Regions from separate parts of the Planococcus sp. 1R117A genome, predicted to be linked through region 1. Evidence: riboswitches for the same ligand, from Rfam matches in the RefSeq annotation. Region 1 holds a riboswitch; each other region holds the start of a gene.

Region 1 (4,229 bases):
GAGTATACCCATTTCTTTCCGCCAGCAGCCAATCGCAAAACCGTAAAAGCGTTGACGGAATGGATGAGAAGGCACGAAAGGTAATGGCCGAAAGTTCGGCCATTACCTTTGCGAAGAAGCTAGTGCAGCGATACAAGTACAATGCAGAGACAGGAGTAAGAGATTTCACTGAATATCGTTTTATATGTAGATAAATAAAATTTGTGAACTTTCAATGAAAAAAGCTATCCATAAAGGATAGCTTTTTAGCTTGCTTATTAGATTTTTGCCGGTCCGCCTTGAACGCTGATGTCAGCTGAAACGGTGCCGAATTTTTTGAAGTTTTCTTGGAATTCCTGAGAAAGTTCTTTTGCTTTCTTGTCGTAAGCTTCTTTGTCTGCCCATGCATTGCGCGGATTCAAGATTTCAGAAGGCACGCCAGTTATTTGTTTTGGAATTTGCAGGCCAAAGATTTCTTCTTTATCAGTTTCGATATCATGAAGTTCGCCTTTGATTGCAGCACGCACCATTGTGCGTGTGTATGACAATTTCATACGGCTGCCGACTCCGTACTCGCCGCCAGTCCAGCCCGTATTTACAAGGAATACATCAACGCCATGCTCGTCGATTTTTTGTCCAAGCATTTCAGCGTACACAGTCGCATGCAAAGGAAGGAAAGGTGATCCGAAGCAAGTTGAGAATGTCGCTTCAGGAGAAGTAACCCCGCGCTCTGTTCCAGCCAGTTTAGATGTGTAGCCGCTTAAGAAATGATACATTGCTTGTTCTTTCGTCAATTTGCTGATTGGAGGCAACACGCCGAAAGCATCAGCTGTCAAAAATACGATTGTTTTTGGGTGCCCTGCTACCGAAGGATCCACAATATTATCAATTGCCTGGATCGGGTAAGCGGCACGTGTATTTTCAGTCAATGATCCATCGTGATAATCCGGGATGCGTGTATCTTCGTCAACGACAACGTTTTCAAGAACAGCACCGAAACGGATGGCGTCATAGATTTGAGGTTCGTGCTCACGTGTAAGATTGATGGTTTTCGCATAGCAGCCGCCTTCAATATTGAAGACGCCATTATCCGACCAGCCGTGCTCGTCATCGCCGATCAATTTACGGTCTTCATCAGCAGATAAAGTTGTTTTTCCTGTTCCGGATAAACCGAAGAATAATGCTACGTCGCCCTCTTGGCCTACGTTAGCTGAACAGTGCATCGGAAGAATGCCTTTTTCAGGCAAGATGTGGTTCATGATGGAGAAGATGGATTTTTTCATTTCGCCGGCGTATTCAGTGCCGCCGATCAGAATGATTTTTTTCTCCATAGAAACGATGATAAACGTTTCAGAATCAGTGCCGTCCACTGCAGGATCCGCTTGGAATGTCGGGGCGTAGACAACGGTGAATTCCGCTTCATGCGCCGCCAGTTCTTCTGCAGTCGGGCGGATGAACAATTGGTGGGCGAACAGATTATGCCAAGCGTACTCATTGATCGTCTGGATAGCCAAACGAGACTCTGGGTCTGCTCCTGCAAAGCCTTTGAAAACATATAATGCATCTTGTTGTTTCAAATGCTCGATTACTTTGTTATATAAGTTTTCAAAAACCTCAGAAGAAATCGGACGGTTGACAGCGCCCCAATCAATTTTGTCTTTTGAAATGTCTTCTTCTACTATATACTTGTCTTTAGGCGAGCGGCCTGTATATTTGCCGGTTTCAGCTTTTACAGCGCCTTCTCGAGTCAATACGGCTTCCCCACGTGATGTTGCCGCTTCCACTAATTGCGGAACTGAAAGCTGGACGTGCACATTTTGGCCATTTAAAAGATCCTTTAAGTTGTTTGCGAAGTTCACTGGATTCATTTATATGTACCTTCCTTTTCGGTTATTCCCATGGTGATGGGGAGGATGTATATTCGAACATTAGTATAACACATTGAGCCCATTAGTCTATACTAATAACTGATTGTAATGAAAAAAATACATTTTATGATCTTGAATCACCTATTATAACCAATTAATGATTTAATGTGGAAAGATTGATTGAAAAACGTTGACATAACATTATACTTTCCGTATGATGAAAAATTGAACGGATACTCTTATTCCGAGCTGGTGGAGGGGACAGGCCCTATGAAACCCGGCAACCTGCTGCAAATTGCAGAGAAGGTGCCAAACCTGAAGCAAGGAACTCAACCTTGGACGATAAGAGTGAAAGGTGCTTATGATGATTTCTCCTTTCCACATGCAAATGATGGATGGGATTTTTTTATGAAATTGCCCTTAATCCTCGTGTACAAAGGCCACAACGGCTTGAAGTTCAATCCTCACGGAACGGACTTGACATGGGAAACGAGTACCGTATCAATTTCGAGAGCAATCTCGCAGGATATAAGGAGGAAACACATTTTGAAAAACCGTCGATTATTCACATCAGAATCAGTAACAGAAGGACATCCGGATAAAATCTGTGACCAGATTTCAGATGCAATCCTGGATGCCATTTTAGCAGAAGATCCCAATGCACGTGTTGCATGCGAAACCACTGTAACTACAGGGTTAGTGCTTGTTGCAGGGGAAATTACGACTTCCACTTACGTTGATATCCCGAAAGTTGTACGTGAAACAGTACGGGAAATCGGTTATACACGTGCTAAATATGGCTTTGACTCAGAAACAAGTGCAGTTCTGACATCTATCGATGAGCAATCACCGGACATCGCTGCTGGAGTAAACGTAGCGCTTGAATCGCGTGAAGGCCAAATGACTGATAAAGAATTAGACGATATCGGAGCAGGAGACCAAGGTCTGATGTTCGGATTCGCGTGCAACGAAACGGAAGAATTAATGCCTCTACCAATCTCTCTAGCCCATAAATTGGCACGCCGATTGGCTCAAGTGCGCAAAGAAGAAATACTTCCATACTTGCGTCCCGATGGCAAAACACAAGTTACCATCGAATACGATGAAAACAATAAACCGCTTCGCGTGGACACCATCGTTATTTCCACACAGCATCACCCGGAAGTGACACTTGAACAAATACAGCGCAACATCAAAGAATATGTCATCAATGAAGTTGTCCCTCAACATTTGATGGATGATGAAACAAAATACTTCATTAACCCGACTGGCCGTTTTGTAATCGGTGGTCCACAAGGAGATGCGGGCCTTACAGGGCGCAAAATTATTGTTGATACTTACGGCGGCTTTGCACGCCATGGCGGCGGCGCATTCTCAGGAAAAGACGCGACGAAAGTGGACCGTTCAGCGGCTTATGCAGCTCGTTATGTAGCGAAAAACATCGTAGCGGCAGGCTTGGCAGATCGTTGCGAAGTGCAATTGGCTTACGCAATCGGCGTAGCTCATCCAGTATCAATCGCTTTTGATACATTTGGAACAGGCAAAGTCGACGAAGAAATTTTGGACGATCTAGTCCGTGCAAACTTCGATTTGCGCCCGGCTGGAATCATCAAAATGCTTGACCTTCGACGCCCGATCTACAAACAGACAGCAGCATATGGACATTTTGGACGCACCGATATCGACCTTCCATGGGAACGTACAGATAAAGTGGAAGTTCTTAGAGAACAATCAGGCATCTTTAATGGACAAGCTTAAAAAACAACAAAAAAGACGATCAGGCAAAAATGCCTGATCGTCTTTTTTGTTGTTATTTTTCTTGCTCGATATAATTTTTTTGCAATGATTTATAGTAAGCACCTTTTTCCGCATACTCCCGGACGATGCGTTCCATATCTTGCTTATCATCATCCCGGAGTTCACGGACCACTTTCGCTGGACGCCCAAGCGCCAGCATTCCGGGCGGAATAACTTTGCCGGGCGGAACGAGGCTTCCAGCTCCGATGAATGCGCCTTCTCCAACTTCAGCGCCGTCTAATATGATGGATCCCATGCCAATCAGTGCGCCTTTTCGGATAATGCAGCTATGGAGTGTCACTTGATGGCCAATCGTAACATTGTCTTCAAGAATCAATGTTTTCCCTGGACTCTGGTGAAGCATGCATAAATCCTGGATATTGGTTTTGTTTCCGATGATAGTCGGAGAGACGTCACCGCGTATGACGGTATTGAACCAGACGGATGATTCAGCACCAATTGTCACATCACCGGTGATTGTTGTATGGTCCGCAATGAATACGGATGGATGAATGGATGGGTGCTTGCCGTTGAATGGGTAAATCATGGAAAACCTCCGTTAAAAAAGATAAGATATCTATAATC
Region 2 (4,229 bases), on a different contig from region 1:
AAATATTAAAATTATTATCTAAAATAAAAAAACTGGATGCCGACTCAAAAAATCGAGTCTACATCCAGTTTTATGACGTGTATTCAGCTATATCATTATTATTTGACAGGTACTACTGCCCCGCCCCATTCTTCTAAGATGAAGTCTTGGATTTCCTGTGATTTCAAGGTTTCAACTAATGCTTTGATATTTTCGCTGTCTTCATCGCCTTTATTGACTGCGATGATATTGACGTATGGAGATTCTGAACTTTCAAGTGCGATGGAATCTTCCAATGGACTCAATCCTGCATCGATTGCATAGTTTGAGTTGATCAACAAAGCATCGCCTTCGCCTGCTTCATATAATTGAACCATCAATGCTGCTTCATAGTTCGCATCAAACTCAAGATTTTTCGGGTTTTCCACAATATCCTTCACTTCAGCAGTCGTTTTGTCTATGTCGTCTGCCAATTTAATCAAGCCTTGAGCTTCAAGCATCGATAAAATACGGCCATGGTCGGCTACTGAGTTGCTCATTAAAATTGTTGCCCCTTCAGGAAGCTCTTCCAATGAAGCATATTTCTGAGAATAAACACCGATCGGCTCGATGTGGATTCCGCCTGCATTTTCAAAATCATAGCCAAATTCTTTCTTTTGTGACTCCAAATACGGAACGTGCTGGAAATAGTTGGCATCAATTTCTCCAGCTTCTAAATCTTGGTTCGGCAAAATGTAATCCTGGTATGTCTCAATCTCTAATTCAATTCCTTGCTCTTCAAGGAGCGGCTTTGCCTGTTCCAAAATAATTGCGTGCGGTACGTTTGAAGCACCCACTTTTAATGTGCTTGTCTCTTCTTCACTTGCTCCGCCGTTGCCGCCACCGCAGCCTGCAAGTACAAGTGCTGTCAATAATGATCCTGCTAGTAATTTTTTCATGTAACTGGTCCCCTTTTTCTATGTTTTTTATAGTTTAGCTGTTAGCGTTTATCAGATTTGGTAGTCATTCGGTCACCAATAAACTGGATTGCGAAAACGATGATCAAAATCAAAATAGTTGCCATTAGCGTAACATCTTCCCGGCTTCTTTGGAAACCGTCCAAGAACGCAAGTGTTCCTAGACCTCCAGCACCGATAATTCCGGCCATGGCAGTATATCCAACCAATGCAATCGCTGTAACTGTGATACCTGAAATTAATGCCGGTTTGGACTCCGGCAGCAGCACTTTACGGATAATCGTCCAAGTTGTTGCGCCCATAGAACGCGCAGCCTCGATGACTCCTTTATCAATTTCCTTCAGCGCGATCAATACCATGCGCGCATAAAATGGCGCCGCTCCAATGATCAAAGCAGGCAATGCAGCATTCGGCCCTCGAATCGTGCCGATGAGAAATTTCGTAAACGGAATCAGCAAAATGATTAAAATGATAAACGGAATCGAACGGAAAATGTTGACGAATGCTCCAGTCAGCCAATTCACCACACTGTTAGCCCATAATTGTTTCGGTGCCGTCAAAAATAAGACGATTCCCAGAACCAATCCGATGACAAAAGTGAAGAATGTCGACATGGCTGTCATATATAATGTTTCGAGCGTCGCTTCCCACATGCTGTCCCAATCGACATTCGGAAATAATGACTCAATCATTTGCCATCACCTCCGTCTGGACACTCTCAGCATTCAAGAATGCGAGAGCTTCGGATATCTGCTGCTGCGAACCTTTCATTTGTAAAACCAATGTTCCATAAGCTCCTCGCTGCGTGTGCGATATATTTCCTTGCACAATATTAATCTCTACAGGGTATTTCCGGATCAGCTTAGTCAAAATAGGCTGTTCTGTCTGTTCACCGACAAAAACCAATTTCACCAATTCGCCTGTCGGATAAAGTTCCCGCAGATGTTTAATCGTTTCGTGAGAATCTTCCGTATCGGTGACTTGAGCGACAAAACGCTTCGTAATTGGCTGTTTTGGTGCCTGGAAGACATTCAATACGTCTCCCAGTTCAACGACGCGGCCGCCTTCCATAACAGCGACACGATGGCAAATCTTCCGAATAACATGCATCTCATGGGTAATGAGAACAATCGTAAGCCCAAGACGCTTATTGATATCGACTAAGAGTTCCAGAATCGAATCGGTTGTCTGCGGATCGAGTGCTGAAGTAGCTTCATCACATAGGAGCACTTCAGGTTCATTAGCCAGCGCACGGGCAATGCCGACACGCTGTTTCTGGCCACCCGACAGCTGAGACGGATAAGCATGTTCTCTACCGGTAAGCCCAACCAATTCCACCAATTCCTGAACGCGGGCGTCGCGCTTGTTTTTTGGAACACCTGCGATTTCAAGCGGAAATTCGATGTTTTCTTTTACTGTACGTGACCACAGAAGGTTAAAATGCTGGAAAATCATACTGACTTTCTGGCGCGCCTTCCGCAGCTCTGGTCCTTTACTTGCCGAGATATTTTGGCCGTTTATTGTTACCGTCCCCGAAGTAGGCTTTTCCAATCCGTTCAATAAACGGATCAATGTACTTTTTCCTGCCCCACTATAGCCGATAATGCCAAAAATTTCACCGGACGAAATCGACAGATCGACATGGTCGACAGCTGTTAAAGTGCCTTTTCCCGTGTCGAAAACCTTCGACAGTTCTTTTAATTCAATCATCCTTTTACAACTCCTAATCCAAAATAAAAAACCCTTCCGCGCAGAACTGAGCAGAAGGGTAACCGTGAAAACACGAAAACCGCTCTCTCATCTCCCAAAGCTTTTGCTTTGTGTGATTTGGCACCATTTCATTTTCATGACGGTTGCCGGGCTTCATAGGGCACTTCCCTCCACCACTCTAAATAAGAGTTACGATATGAAATTATTGTTCAGAAATTCAATTTACCATGCTCGACATTTTTCGTCAACAGATTTCAATTTTCCGTATAGGTAAGGCACAGACTGGAATGCGTAAATCTTTTCTTTCAGCTGCCCGTTTTCTGTAATGAGCAGGCAAGGCACACTTTCCACCTTGTACAATTCGGCGATTTCTTGAACATAATTCAAATTCGCTTTGCCCATCGGCAAATCCGGGAACAACTCTTTTACGACATCCATCATTTTAGAAGCAACTTGGCATGTACCGCACATCGGCGTATACAAATAATAAGCCGCGGCAGAGCTAGTGTTCTTTTCTTTCAGCCATTCTTTATGTGTCCATTCTTTCATCGATTTCATCCCTCAGTTAATAACTTATTGACTTGAACATTTGCTGAAATCAGCACATCGAGCAAGATCCGGATCGGCGTCGCTGCCACTTCCTTGTAACTGCGATTGATATAAAAATGCCGGGCTTCAGGGAATTCGCGTTTAACAAGTTTCCGCAGCCGTTCACCTGATTTATCCGCATCCACCAATATGATGATATCTAAACCTTCATAAGGCAGCAATAATTCTTCAAGCCTCGATGCACTAACTGTACCATTTGTGCAAACAATCGTCACGGGTTCTGCAATGAGCGGCGCTATTCGTGTTTTATCCGTTAGCCCTTCAACCACAATTACTTTATCCATAAGTCAACACCTCGCTGATATATGATGAAAGATTAGGTGTAAAGGCTGCTCCGTATTGGTTCAGCCTATAGATGCTTATTTCATATAGTTCCCGGCTAGCAAAAAAAGCGCCAAGTAATAGGCGCTTTTTAAGATATTACTCGTTGATCATTTCCTGATATTGTTCAGCTGACATCAATTCGCTGATCTCAGCTTCTTCTGGAGATTCGATTACCACCATCCACGCATTTTCATACGGAGATTCGTTTACAAATTCAGGACTGTCTTCAAGCTCAGTGTTGACTTCAATTACACGCCCGCTAATAGGCGCATAAAGCTCTGAAACAGTTTTAACTGATTCTACGCTGCCAAATGGCTCATTTCTTTTTATTTCATCGCCAACTTGCGGCAATTCTACGAAAACGATATCGCCAAGTTCAGCTTGTGCAAAATGTGTGATGCCAATGCGTGCTGTACCGCCTTCAACTTTAACCCATTCATGCTCTTTAGAATAACGAAGTTCTTGTGGTGTGCTCATCGGAAACCCTCCAAATTATGTAGTGTACTCATTTCTCAGTTTGACATAAAGCCTGGGGAAATACAAGATTTCACTGCTCTCTCTTCCAGGTATTTTCAAACTCTTCTTCTTTAAAACCAAGTGTCGCTTTTTTTCCATCCCAAGCCAATGGGCGTTTAATCAGCATTCCGTCTG
Region 3 (4,229 bases), on a different contig from region 1:
ACGGTTTTCCAGAAACCAAGCTATTATTCGTCCATGGCAACCACGATGTCTATGCGGAAGATTCCGCCGCTGCCTATTCCAAACTTCTCGAGTTCCGCGGAAATCTTGGCAACGGCCCTGTCCAATTGAACGAAGACTGGGTCGTAATCGACGATGGCGGCTGGTATGATTACACATTCGGCGTTGCGGGATTTACTGAACAGCAATTTGCCAAAGGCACATTCGGCAGCTTTACGTGGCCGGATAAAACGTATGCCCACTGGCCAGTAACCGACTCTGCCTTGACGGAGCAGTATACCGCAAAACTGGAGAACTGGCTCAAAGAATATCGCGGCAAAAACATCATCCTGGTCACTCATGTTGTACCGTTCGCTCATTTTCTGCAAGTGAAGGAAGATCCGAGCTGGGATTTCTTCAATGCCATGATGGGAAGTTCCCGCTTTGGCGAACTGGCGATGGAATACCAGGTCAAAAAGCTTATTTTTGGCCATACCCATACACGCTATCATGAACATTATAAAAACATTGAAGTAATCTGCAATCCGCTCGGCTATTACCCGCATGAATGGAACCTGCAGTCAGCTGAAGAAGAAATCGCATCAACGATTAAAATGATTGAAATTTAAAGAATTGTGCTATCCGCCTACTCCCTTTTTCGGACCTGCGAATACTGGCCAATACCGTTAAACAAAAAAAGCCGCCTTCGATGGATTCCATCGAAGGCGGCTTTCTCATTAAGTTTTACCAAGAAGGAATAAGCGATCCCGCAAACTCTTTTTCAATGAATTGTTTTACTTCATCGCTATGGTACAGTTCAAGGAATTGCTTGATCGCTTCATCGTCTTTGTTTTCAGTGCGTGATGCAACAAGATTGACGAAAGGCGAGTCGCTTGGTTCGATGAAAATCGAATCTTCTGCTGGCACAAAGCCCGCTTCAAGCGCGAAATTGGTATTGATGGCTGCTGCATCCAGCTCGTTCAATTGGCGTGGAATTTGAGCAGAGTCCAGTTCGATAAACTCGTAGTTGTTTTTATTTTCAGCGATATCCATTACCGTCGCCTGCAAGCCAACGCCTTCCTTCACTTTAAGAAGGCCCGCTTTTTCGAACAAAGCTAGAGCCCGTCCACTATTGGTCGGATCACTCGGCAAACCGATTTTTGCTCCTTCCGGCAGTTCGCTGACATCTTTGTAGTCTAATGAATAAATGCCCATCGGAAACGTTACCGTATCACCGACGCGGACCAAATCCAAGTCCCGGCTTTTTTTCATTTCTTCAAAAAACGGTTCCGTCTGGAATGAGTTCAAGTCAATTTCCTCTTCTGCTAACGCAACATTCGGCATTACGTAGTCAGAGAACACTTTCGTTTCAATAGTGAAGTCCAGTCCTTGCTCTTCTGCAAGTTCCGCAACTTTTTCGACGAGCTCTTCATGCGGACCTCCGGTTACGCCGACCGTTAAAACACCATCACTGACAAGGCTTTCCGCTTCTTTAGTTGATGCCTCTTCACCACTTCCGCAAGCTCCTAAAACTGCTGCTGACAAAACCAGTACACTTCCTGCTATCCATTTCTTCATGTCATTTCCCCTTTTCCTGTTTCTTTTTCATTGCCAGTGTGGCCAGTAAAACCTTCAACTGCATGCAGCCGTTGTAATGACAACCCGCTTCCTTTTCTGTGAAAAATAAAAATGCCTCTCTTAAAAGAGAGGCATTCAAAAAAGTTTGAGTTTACACCTCTCTTATTTTCCAAAATACCAAGTATTTTGCAGGATGTAGCACCTTTTCATGGTCGTTCAAAACCTTGAATGGTTGCCGGGCTTCACAGGGCCAGTCCCTCCGCCGCTCTTCATAAGAGATTTACATATTTAATTTATATTTTCATACTATTTCAATATAACGCAAAAAGCAAGACCCATTTTGTTTATTGTGAATTTTAGCAATAAAGAACCAGATTGAAATACCACTTAGGTTTAGAATTTCCATTGATAAAGGAAAGCATTTTTTTTGTCTCTCTGCTTTCTTTAAATCAGTCTCACAAATGCTCCTTGAACCACTCAATTTGTGGTGGCAGAAAATCCGACAATCCTGGGTCTACATAGGCACTATAGTGGCCGCCGGGAAGAACCACTAATTTTTTAGGCTCATGTGCTTTTTGAAAAGCTTCTATGGTTAAATCCGCTGTCGCCAACATATCATTTTCTGCCACCAACATTAATAAAGGTGTCGGGGAAATACGCTCAATCGTGCTGCTCGGGCTATATTCCAAAAGAGCTTCCATTGTTTCAAGCGTAATTCTATTTTCCCAATTTGGTGCAATCGTGTTCCCTGTTTCAGTAAACCAGTCAAAAGCCTCTGGAATCGGCAAAGCACTTACTTCACCCTCTGGTGCAACTACCGGCACATACTGGTGCTCCGCTCCCATATAACGGGCCAGACGGTAAGCACTTAGATTTTGGACGAATCCATGGAATATGTCATTTCTCATTAACCGTTGAGCACTCTTCCATCCGTTTACCACGGGAGCTTGGGCTACGACAACTTTCACCCGTGGATCTATTGCTGCCAAATGCAATACATGAGCTCCACTGTAGCCAGCTCCCCATATGCCAATTCGATTTTCATCTACTTGATCATGAGTTGAAATCCAGCTGATTGCATTTCTATAATCTTTATGCTGCTCTGCAGGAATCACATGCTGCCTTGGCTCCCCTTCACTTTCCCCGATAAATCGGTAATCAAAAACCAATACGGCAAAACCTGCCTCTGCAAATTTTTCCGCAAAGTTCTTCAAATGCATCTCTTTCACCGCATTAAATCCATGCGCCATGACAATCGCCGGTTTTTTGCTAAGCTCTCCTCCTTCCGGAACGTACAACCAGCCCTTACAATTTAACCCTTCGCTTACGAACGTAACATCATTCTTGATAACCTTCATTTCATCCCTCCTTTGGAATTTATTATTTCGAAAATATAGCAAAAACTTCCTCTTTCTAAATGTATCAGAAAAATCAGATAATTAATATAAAGGATTGATTATTGTACGGGTCAATTGAAGGAGAATTCTTTTTAAAGAATCTGTTTAGTATTTTTCATTACCAAACCTAGCGGAGCTGCCAGAATTCAGCCTGTCTTATATTCTTCTAAAACATTAAGTTTTGATCCATACCCCATCATGCCCAATCATTCTGCAACAAAGGAAAGCGCAAAAAAGGACCAAGAGTTTCCTCTAAGTCCCTGAAGGTTTTCCCATTATTTGTTCTTGTATTCCGTCACAATCGTGCCAATAAGAATTCCCATTACTCGGCCTTTGAACGCATCCGGTACGGATTCACCGGTTGGGTTTTTGTAATACAAAAGATTGGCTTCTTCGTTATATGTAAAGCCAAGATTCATTAAGTTCGTTTTTAACGGCTCCGGCAATTGGTCGCTGCCTGTCACTTCTTTAAAGTAAGGTGTCGTATAGATCGAAACATCGACATCATCCAAGCTGGATTCGAGAACGAATAGATCTGTATCACTTTTCACAATCCATTGGCCTTTAGAGCTGACTGCTAATTGCATATGTTCCAAAGTGGAAATGCCCTCCAGATTAACCCCAAAAATCTGATTGATCAGCACACGGCTCTCTGCGCCAGTGAGTGCGTAATCGTGATCTTTCAGATAGCGGTCCATCACTTCATTCTTCGCCATTTCCATAATCCGTGCATCTTGCTTAGTCGATGCCGGTTCTTCGTTCAAGGAAACACGCAAGCTTTCCATCACATCTGTAGGATAGCTGGCCAATTTGCTGCCATAATCCATCTTCGAAACGTAGTTCAGATCGATATCAAAGATTTCTTTTACCGCCAGCCGAACTTCATTGCCTTTGACCTTTTTGCCAAATGAAGCTAAGTAACGGTCCATGACGTTCACTTTCGGCATCGTTTGAATCACAGCATCTACTTGGGTTGACTTAGCATTTGCTCCTAAACTAACCCGGACCGCTTTCATTACCTTTTTCGAATACTTCGTATCCTGTTCAATATGCTGCGCTTCGTAGGCTTGAGTATTCGAGTATGCTGGTGCTTCTGCAGCAAAGACGCTTCCTACTCCGCCAGTTAAAGCAACACTTGTGATCGTGCTGAATAAGATAAGATTTTTTGTCATGTTTTTGAATTGGATTTTCATTTTTATTCCTCTTTCTAGAAACTATAATTTTGTATTGTACCGGATATGAGCTTCAGCTAATCTT

What was found. A riboswitch is a leader RNA that binds a small molecule or an ion and turns the genes downstream of it on or off. The one in region 1 is predicted to bind S-adenosylmethionine.
Region 2: it holds a riboswitch for S-adenosylmethionine, as region 1 does, so the genes downstream of both, ACSFXN_RS16595 (methionine ABC transporter ATP-binding protein) here and metK (methionine adenosyltransferase) in region 1, are expected to answer to the same signal.
Region 3: it holds a riboswitch for S-adenosylmethionine, as region 1 does, so the genes downstream of both, ACSFXN_RS15265 (MetQ/NlpA family ABC transporter substrate-binding protein) here and metK (methionine adenosyltransferase) in region 1, are expected to answer to the same signal.

What each region holds. Positions count from the first base shown of each region.
Region 1 is NZ_JBPRLO010000002.1:848,475-852,703, reverse strand. It holds gene ACSFXN_RS09620 (alpha/beta hydrolase family protein) at 1-84, shown strand, start outside; gene pckA (phosphoenolpyruvate carboxykinase (ATP)) at 258-1,847, opposite strand; SAM riboswitch class I at 2,084-2,196, shown strand; gene metK (methionine adenosyltransferase) at 2,394-3,605, shown strand; gene ACSFXN_RS09605 (gamma carbonic anhydrase) at 3,658-4,191, opposite strand.
Region 2 is NZ_JBPRLO010000006.1:52,453-56,681, forward strand. It holds gene ACSFXN_RS16585 (MetQ/NlpA family ABC transporter substrate-binding protein) at 99-917, opposite strand; gene ACSFXN_RS16590 (methionine ABC transporter permease) at 959-1,627, opposite strand; gene ACSFXN_RS16595 (methionine ABC transporter ATP-binding protein) at 1,620-2,645, opposite strand; SAM riboswitch class I at 2,730-2,834, opposite strand; gene ACSFXN_RS16600 (thioredoxin family protein) at 2,868-3,194, opposite strand; gene ACSFXN_RS16605 (toprim domain-containing protein) at 3,200-3,538, opposite strand; gene gcvH (glycine cleavage system protein GcvH) at 3,675-4,055, opposite strand; gene ACSFXN_RS16615 (arsenate reductase family protein) at 4,126-4,229, opposite strand, start outside.
Region 3 is NZ_JBPRLO010000005.1:110,525-114,753, reverse strand. It holds gene ACSFXN_RS15270 (metallophosphoesterase) at 1-626, shown strand, start outside; gene ACSFXN_RS15265 (MetQ/NlpA family ABC transporter substrate-binding protein) at 742-1,575, opposite strand; SAM riboswitch class I at 1,735-1,853, opposite strand; gene ACSFXN_RS15260 (alpha/beta hydrolase) at 2,031-2,933, opposite strand; gene ACSFXN_RS15255 (hypothetical protein) at 3,248-4,165, opposite strand.